4 regions of the Pseudalkalibacillus sp. R45 genome follow, and region 3 is predicted to be linked to each of the others. Evidence: riboswitches for the same ligand, from Rfam matches in the RefSeq annotation. Region 3 holds a riboswitch; each other region holds the start of a gene.
What was found. A riboswitch is a leader RNA that binds a small molecule or an ion and turns the genes downstream of it on or off. The one in region 3 is predicted to bind S-adenosylmethionine.
Positions count from the first base shown of each region.

Region 1 (2,205 bases), on a different contig from region 3:
GTCGCATTAGCCGCTTCTTTAAAAGCGGAAAAGTGCGAGATCTATACGGATGTCACAGGGGTATACACAACCGATCCAAGAGTTGTTGGAGGAGCTAGGAAGCTCGAATCGATCTCCTATGATGAAATGCTTGAAATGGCGAACCTTGGCGCGGGAGTATTACATCCTCGGTCTGTCGAATTCGCTAAAAATTACAACGTTAAGTTAGAGGTCCGGTCAAGTATCGAAAAAGAAACCGGCACCATGATAGAGGAGGAAGTTTCAATGGAAGGCAATCTTACAGTGCGAGGAATCGCGTTTGAGAGTAATGTAACAAAAGTGACCGTTCATGGTTTACAGGATGATATCAATACATTAGCAAAGTTATTCACGATCCTTTCAGACCAAAAAATCAATGTAGATATCATCATCCAGAACACCAATGGTAAAGAAGCGACGGATATCTCTTTTTCATTGGATTCAGAGGTGCTCAATCAGGCGTTGGAAGTATTGAGTGAATATCAACCAGAGTTGAATTATGACCATATTACGTATGAAGGTGACCTTGCGAAAGTTTCGATCGTAGGTTCAGGAATGATTTCCAATCCAGGTGTTGCTGCAAAAATGTTTAACGTATTATCTTCTAATGGGATCAAAATCAAGATGGTCAGCACATCCGAGATCAAGGTCTCTACAATCGTGTCTAGCACCACAATGATTTCTGCAGTGGAATGCTTGCATGAAGCATTTGAACTCGAAGAAAGAAAAACAGTCGAAGTTTAATAACTGCTTGATCTATTGCTATACGTGGATTTGGAAAGACCAATCGCAAAAATAATCAAAACATTAAAAAAGATTGTTGACATTCCTTATTGGAATAGTTAGAATGATAATCAAATTAAATCTTATCCAGAGTGACGGAGGGACCTGGCCCAATGATGTCCGGCAACCTGCATGATGCAAGGTGCTAAATCCAGCAAAATGGATTCCCATTTTGGTAGATAAGGTGAAACACTGATTAGCCTAAAAGTCTTCCAAATTGGAAGGCTTTTTTACATGTAAGCTTTGTTAAATAATACTGTTGATATCTTCTAAGTTTGATTGAAGCGAAATTTGCGACACTCCTGCGGGAACAGCGAGTCATACGAGACCTCACAGCGAACTTAGGTTCTTCGACTAAAAACCACCACGTCCTGTGGTGAACGTCGAAGCCACCACATCCTGTGGCAGTGAGCGAGGAGGCTTGCGGATCGCCCGCGGAAAGGGAGCGAATTTCCGGAAAATCAACAATAAAGTATAACAAAGTAAAGATTTAAAGAAACGAAAAGGCTGCTGACTAGACAAACTAGAGGCAACTTTAACCTTTGACCAGGTTAGAGTTGCCTCTTTCTTTTTCACAGAAGAGATTGGAGGGATTGAAATTGGCACAATTATTATCGTATGAAACATGGTCTGACAACAACCTGGAGATCTCGATCGATAATGAAACCAAAGGGGCTTTAAACGTTTTAGAGTGGGCTTATGACTTGTATGGAGAGGATATCATCTATGCGTGCAGTTTTGGTGCTGAAGGTATCGTATTGATTGATTTGATTTCGAAGGTGAATCCTGAGGCGAAAATCGTTTTCCTTGATACAGGACTTCACTTCACAGAAACCTATGAATTGATTGATAGGGTGAAAGCTCGTTATCCCAAATTACAAATTGATCTGAAAAAACCTGAACTGACAGTGGAAGAACAAGCTGAAGCATATGGAGAAAGCCTATGGGAACGAGATCCGAACCGATGCTGCCATATTCGCAAGATTGTTCCACTTACACAAGCATTGTCTGGCCACAAAGCCTGGATATCGGGGCTTAGAAGAGAGCAATCACCTACGAGAAGAAACACGGAATTCATCAATAAAGATGAAAAGTTCCAAGCTATCAAAGTTTGTCCATTGATTCACTGGTCTTGGAAAGATGTCTGGCGATACATTCATACCTATGACCTCCCTTATAACGTCCTGCATGACCAGGGTTATCCAAGCATCGGCTGTGAGAAATGCACCTTGCCGACGGAGGATGGAGCAGATTTACGGGCGGGGCGATGGACGAATTTGAAAAAGACTGAATGTGGTCTTCATCTATCCTGATGAGGAGGATTCTTAGATGATAGTGATCGCGTTTATCGTCGCCTTCTTTTTCGCCATGAATATGGGAGCAAGTGGGGCTGCTGCCTCCATG
Region 1 is NZ_JBQQCL010000002.1:20,925-23,129, forward strand. It holds gene ACTWQL_RS05840 (aspartate kinase) at 1-762, shown strand, start outside; SAM riboswitch class I at 882-987, shown strand; gene ACTWQL_RS05845 (phosphoadenylyl-sulfate reductase) at 1,401-2,114, shown strand; gene ACTWQL_RS05850 (inorganic phosphate transporter) at 2,131-2,205, shown strand, end outside.
Region 1: another riboswitch for S-adenosylmethionine. It lies ahead of ACTWQL_RS05845 (phosphoadenylyl-sulfate reductase); the one in region 3 lies ahead of ACTWQL_RS23830 (YezD family protein).

Region 2 (2,205 bases), on a different contig from region 3:
ATCGGACCATTCACCTCTACGCCATTTCTGTCGCGCTTGTCGGATTTCTGTTGTTTGCGGGAGACTGCCAATCGTGGTTGTCGGCAATAACGGAAGCTTGAAAAAGCCTTCATGGATTTTTTGACGTATAGAAAAGTGTGTTCCTCTTTTGGGTTCTACACCTTTCCAACGCTCCATTTCTTGTTGGACGTCTTGACTATTAATGGCAGGTGATTTCAGCAGTTCTTCTCGACAGCGTAATTGCTCTTTTATTTTTTCTTTAATCGCATCTCTTCCATAATTCAATCCCTCTGTCAAAACAACTACCTCTTCAAGTTTCTCATCAGCGAATGATAGGGCGTTTTTCAGGGCAGGATCCAATTCCTGTTCAGTTGTGACCGTGACTGGAACGTGCAAAAGGCTGCAAGAAGGTTGGATAATTAAACGCTCTTTACCGACTTCTGAAAGGACGGTTTCGAGCACTCCTATTGTTTTATCCAGATCGTTCCGCCAAATATTGCGACCATTGATCACGCCTGCTGCAAGGGTTTTATCGCGTGGAAAGCCGTGTTTTTTCAGTGCTGCTAAATTCGCTCCTCCATCATGGACGAAATCAAGACCAATTCCAGAAACGGGAAGGGAGACGACCTCTTCATAATGAGATACAGCCTCATAATAGGTCTGAAGCAGGATTTTTATGCTCGTTAGTTTGTTGTCAATGGTTTCATAGACGTGTTTGAAAGTGTTGATTTCTTCAGCTGTTAACGTAGTTGCAAGGATCGGCTCGTCGATTTGTACCCACTCAGCACCAGCGCTCTCAAGTTCTTGCAGCACTTGTATGTAAAGGGGAACAAGTTTATCGAGTAATTGGTTGAAATTTTTTTCGTCAAACCCTTTTGCTAATTTTAAGAATGTAATAGGGCCGAGGATGACCGGCTTTCCGTTAATCCCAAGATCTTTAGCCTCCAGAAAATAGGGGAGTAAGCGGTTTTCTGTAAGCTCTGGCTTTGCGTCAGGTCCGATTTCAGGCACGATATAATGGTAATTGGTGTTGAACCATTTGGTCATTTCTGATGCAACGGCTTCCTTATTCCCACGGGCGATATCAAAATAGGTTGCTAAAAGGACATTCCCTTGTTGATGATGAAAACGGTCGGGGACAAAGCCGAACATCACAGCTGTATCAAGGACATGATCATATAGACTTAAGTCACCGACAGGAATCAGGTCGATCCCGATCTCTTTTTGCTTTTTGAGATTATGGATTCGAAGGTTCTCTAATTTAGTTGATAGTTCATTTTCAGATATATTACCCTTCCAAAACTTTTCCAGTACTTCCTTCCATTCTCGTTTTTCGCCTATTCTTGGATAACCGATTGATGAACTTGCTGCTTTCGACATGTTCATTCCTCCCATTTCATAGTTTGGACAATAAAAAAGAGCTCTCCCATGTAAGTGTCTGAACCTCTCCGTAACTACCAACAAATTTTTGATTTAAATGTTGGTTTGGAGGTCTGACACTGTTCACATGGAACAGCTCCTGTTTTGACAGCATGATCAAACTCAGCCTGTGATGACAGACTGATACCGTTAAAACGCTCAACACCTCCCTATTCCTCGTAGGTTCTAGTGCAATCAACAACAGGCAGGTCTCCTGACTTATGATCTTCACATACCTGCGCCTTCCCATCTTTATAAGATAGTGACATCTGGCAGGCTGCTCCCAATTACAGTGGCGGGACCGTGCCGGATTTTCACCGGACTTCCCTTTTAAGTTGAATAAGCTCAGTAAACGTATTCAACACCTGAGTGATCTACAATATTCAGTTTCCGTGTATATGAAAAAAACCTCTATAAGAGAGGTTTACATACACACCTCTCTTATTTCTCAAAGCATATGCTTTGCTGGAATTGGCACCACAATCAACACATATATATGCTGATAGGTTGCCGGGTTTCATCGGGCCAGTCCCTCCACCACTCTGAATAAGAGATACGATTTGATTGATTAAGAGCATACTAGCATTGAATAATTGACCTGTCAACGACCGGATCAATAAAAATCAACTGTAAAATGACAACAATCGAATGGCTTCGGGGTAAATTGACAATCAATCTAAATCGGAATATAATTTGGTTGGTTGACCAAATTATTGGAGTGAGATGATGAAAAAGGATGACAAAAGACAACGACTGATTGATGCTGCGTATAAAGTGTTTGCTCGT
Region 2 is NZ_JBQQCL010000010.1:24,522-26,726, forward strand. It holds gene metE (5-methyltetrahydropteroyltriglutamate--homocysteine S-methyltransferase) at 1-1,380, opposite strand, end outside; cobalamin riboswitch at 1,607-1,801, opposite strand; SAM riboswitch class I at 1,858-1,972, opposite strand; gene ACTWQL_RS16460 (TetR/AcrR family transcriptional regulator) at 2,146-2,205, shown strand, end outside.
Region 2: another riboswitch for S-adenosylmethionine. It lies ahead of metE (5-methyltetrahydropteroyltriglutamate--homocysteine S-methyltransferase); the one in region 3 lies ahead of ACTWQL_RS23830 (YezD family protein).

Region 3 (2,205 bases):
GCAGTACCAGCATTGGCCATATGGTTATCATTGCCTTTCAATTGTTCAGAATCAACGTTTTCTTCTCTATTTTGATTTCGTTGATAAACTTCCTCTTTCATTTCTTGTAATTGTGATTTGAAATCTTCTATTTGTTTATCAGTTAAAGCCATGATTCCTCCTCCTTTTTTGAACCTTTCCCATTCACAGATGAAGGTAAACACACTTCCAGTTACCTCCTTTTAATTGTGGCAATTTAGAACCAAGTCGGTTTAAATCATTATTTGCGCGGAATGGGAGTGAATTCGGAGAAATCAAAATCAAAAAAGACGCTTAGTGAGCGCCTTTTATTGAAACCTGCTATAAAATTGAACATCAATCATCTTCCGTTAATGCAATCGACAATTTAGAGGTCATTTTCACATTCTCAAAATCGATGCCCAATTGCACTGCTGTTTGTGCGATTTCAGGACGTATTCCCGATAACGTCGTAGAAACACCTAACAACCGTAACGAATAGATCAATTGGAATATTTCGTGTGCGACCATGGTATCCACCATGAAAACACCCGATAAATCAATATACAACCGTTCAATATTCCGTTCTTCACATTGCTTCAAGGTAATTTCAAGAATCGCCTTAGCCCTATGCGTATCGATGTCGCCGACAATCGGGAGCAGGCCAACATTGTGAGATAAATCAATCACAGGAGAACTAAGCTCATTGATCATCGCTTTTTGAGCCATCAACTGATCATTCAGATAGTTATTCTTTTCCTCTGTAAATCGAACCATAGCAATATCAAATTCTTTTATGATCATATCTTTCCACAAATCGATTTGTTCATTTGTATATTTACCTGGAGAGGCTGCTACAAAATCGTTAATTAGGTTCAAATATTGTTTCCGTACACGTATGAATTCCCTCATGACAAAATGTGTCGGTGTTTCAATGTGTTCCTTATCCCTCGCAGTAGCAATCACCCATTCCTCGAAATCCTTGAAGAACTCTGATTCTTCTTTTATAAAAATTCCAATCAGATTCAGATGAAACTCATAATTTTGCTGTTTCAACTTTTGAATGACTTCAGGATCAGTAGATGAATAAACACCTGTCGGATCGCTTTTATCCAGGGAGTTATACCAATCATCTGTAAGTTGTGGTGCTTTATTGAAAAGAAAATCATGTAGTTCTTTATTTCTCTGCACGATGCCATGACCTCCGCAATTCGTTTAATAGGTGTTATTTTCTTTTTCTCTTCCTATTTTAAATTAATCGAACCTTGAGGACAAATTTTATTTCAAGAAACCCAGTCAGTCTTAACTTCGGAAAGCACATTGGTAAAATCCTTGTTATTTCACTCTCACTTTTTCTTTCTTTTCAATTTGAATGACTTTTCCATCCTGTACGACCAAAGTGACAGACCCGAATTTCATGGTTTTCAGCATTTCGTTCAATTTTGGTGTTATAGATTCCAATTCATTTGCCACGCTTATTCTCCTCTCTTTTGGGATGGTACTCGGATAAGGTAAATAAAAAAGCCCCTCAGAATGAGAGACCTAATTAAAAGTACATCAAATGTGTATGTACCTTATCTCTCAAAATGGATTTCCATTTTGCTGGAATTAGCACCTTGCAAAAGCAGGTTGCCGGGCTTCTCAGGGCCAGTCCCTCAGCCACTCGTGATAAGTGAATCAACTTATTTTTTTGAATTTTACAGCATGATCAAAGTGACTGTCAATCATAAATTGAAATTTAGCCATAAATTCCTATTGGTATAGTATGAATTAATCACTTGCCATACTATGAAATATGTAACGCTGGAAAAGTCATTCCGTGAGATCAAACAACTTCACATCAGCGAGATCCATGCTCCTTAAACTGGTGGATAGCGATGTATCAATACATATGTGTATCCACTATACAACCCATATGATTTGCTAAAAATAACTCAAACAACGAAAGCCCTTCCTCTCTTTCGTCCTTACGACTCCTCGGTCGTGCCAGTGTGAATCAGTTACCGTACTTACTCTTAACTCCCTTCTACTCGAATTGTTTCCGTTTCTGAAATAATAGATTATTGGAGATTTAAAAGAGGGGTTGAAAATGTGGATTAAACGTTTTTACAGTGCGCACTTTGGCAAGGAGCACATGAGACCCTTTACAACCTGATCATAAAGGGAGCTTAAATCCATTTTTCTATGAAAGGTCATTTCCTATTGAGG
Region 3 is NZ_JBQQCL010000030.1:20,932-23,136, reverse strand. It holds gene ACTWQL_RS23840 (TraR/DksA family transcriptional regulator) at 1-152, opposite strand, end outside; gene ACTWQL_RS23835 (STAS domain-containing protein) at 355-1,188, opposite strand; gene ACTWQL_RS23830 (YezD family protein) at 1,333-1,458, opposite strand; SAM riboswitch class I at 1,569-1,672, opposite strand.

Region 4 (2,205 bases), on a different contig from region 3:
ATTCCGAGCGTGTGAAGTCCCATGATGTGAGATTGCAGGCCGATCAAGTTCCGATCCCGACAAGTGATGTGGATGAGGGGACGGAGACCGATCTGTTCCTTGACGATGGAACCGACGGCAGTGTTGCAGATCCTCGGGGATGCCAGCGAGTTATCAGCAAGAGTTATCGCGTCGATACCTGCATCTTTAAGCGCTTTGGCACCTTCCATATAGCGGGTGGTATCGAGTTTTCTGGGTGGATCCAATTCAACAATGATCGATTGTTCTTTTTTTATTTTTTCATGAAGGGGAGGAGGTCCTGGGTCTACAGATTGAACAGCAGCCTGGGGTGTCTGCCGTTTTTTGACCTCTTTTTCTTTTATAGGCGGTACAGATTCAAGTTCATTCGAGAACGCCTCTATATGGGCAGGCGTCGTACCGCAGCATCCGCCCAACAATCGAATCCCTTGTTCTCTGAAAGAACGGGCACACTCTTTAAAATAGTCAGCATCACTCTCATAGTGCAGCTTTCCATCCACATACGACGGAAGACTTGCGTTCGGATAGGCGGACAAATATGCCTGCTTTGGGAGCGGTACTTCTTCCAATGTTGAAAGCATGTGATAAGGACCGAGCCGGCAATTGATGCCGATGATATCTGCACCTTGTGATTCAAGCCTGGTAAACGCTTCTGTAATGTTTGTACGATTTTGCATATAACCGGTCTCTTCCAATGACACTTGTGCAATGATCGGAAGTGCCGTCTCTTTTCGGGCGATTGACAGGACTGTTTCCAATTCTTCTAAATCATAGAACGTTTCTAGTAAAATACCATCAAGGTCCTCTGAAAGGAGACAGTACAATTGCTCACGGAACGTTCGCTTGATTTCATCCATGGTGATCGTGTGGGGCTTGATACCACGGATTCCCCCGATTGTACCGACCACATATGCGTGATCTCCGGCAGCTTTTTTGGCCAACCGGACAGCGGCTGTATTGATTTCCTTTACTTGATCCTGTAGACCATAGCGTTCGAGTTTAATATAATTGGCCGCGTATGTATTCGTTTGGATGATATTTGCTCCTGCTTCGATATATGCCCGGTGGATATTAAAGATTTGATCTGAATGTGATAAGTTCAATTCTTCAAAACACCAGTCAGAGCCGTACGAATGGAGGAGCGTCCCCATCGCGCCATCACCAATCAAGATTTTATCTTGCTTCAAGTCATCTAAAATTCCCATTTGAATCCCTCGCTGACATTGTTGTTTTTTTCGAGTCCTGCTGATCCAGATAAAGAAAACTAGGCGAGGCCAAGCCTTAGGCGTAGGCTGAAGCCAATAGTTGCACTTATAAAAAGAAAAAAGCCTTCTTATAAGAAGAAGACTTTAAAATGCACGGTCGTTCTTCTTATCTTTACAAGTGAATCCACTTGTATGGAATTAGCACCTTTTCAATGTTTGCACATTGAAGGTTGCTGAGGTGTCATCGGGCCATTCCCTCTACCTCTCTGGATAAGAAACAGAATTTTTAAATTTTATTAACTGTACAACAAATCGTTGTAGAGTTCAACCCTTTTTAAAGAAAGTATGTTAGTTTTGTTGATTTCTACAAAATTCAGTCCCTTTCGGCTGGCGATCCGTAAGCTTCCTATTCATTACTGATGAGGTTTACTTGGATTCGCTGTTGAGGGGAAGGTGTGATTTTTATTTCGATCATGCTGAAATGGGACAGGAGAGCATGAAAAATCCCTTTGCCTGTCCCAAAAAGTGCTGAAATGGGACAGGAGAGAGGTGTAAAAGTTCTTTGGCTGCCCCAATAAAGGCTGTATTCAGACAAGAACTCTCGATATCCTCCATGTGCTTTCCGAATAAGGTCCGACTTTCATTCAACCCTTAGTTTTTCATTTCTTTAAAAACTGTAAAAGCCCTATATTGTCTATAAAAGACAGGACATTACAAAAATTGTCGAATTAATAATTTAGAAAATTTTCAAAAAACTCTTGAACTGAAAAGGCTTTCATGGTAATTTTTTATATAAGATTATCGAAACGTTTCGACGACGAGGCGAAATAGTGATGTAGAAAATTGGCGATTTTTGGATTGGGACATCAGAAGCAACAATCCAAAACTAAGTCGTTTCGTTTGATAGAATACTAACATTTTCACCTTGTCGTTTGTTCTGGAGAAAGTATGCCGATATCTCAATCGGACAAGGCATTTACAT
Region 4 is NZ_JBQQCL010000001.1:534,519-536,723, reverse strand. It holds gene ACTWQL_RS02665 (bifunctional homocysteine S-methyltransferase/methylenetetrahydrofolate reductase) at 1-1,223, opposite strand, end outside; SAM riboswitch class I at 1,387-1,500, opposite strand.
Region 4: another riboswitch for S-adenosylmethionine. It lies ahead of ACTWQL_RS02665 (bifunctional homocysteine S-methyltransferase/methylenetetrahydrofolate reductase); the one in region 3 lies ahead of ACTWQL_RS23830 (YezD family protein).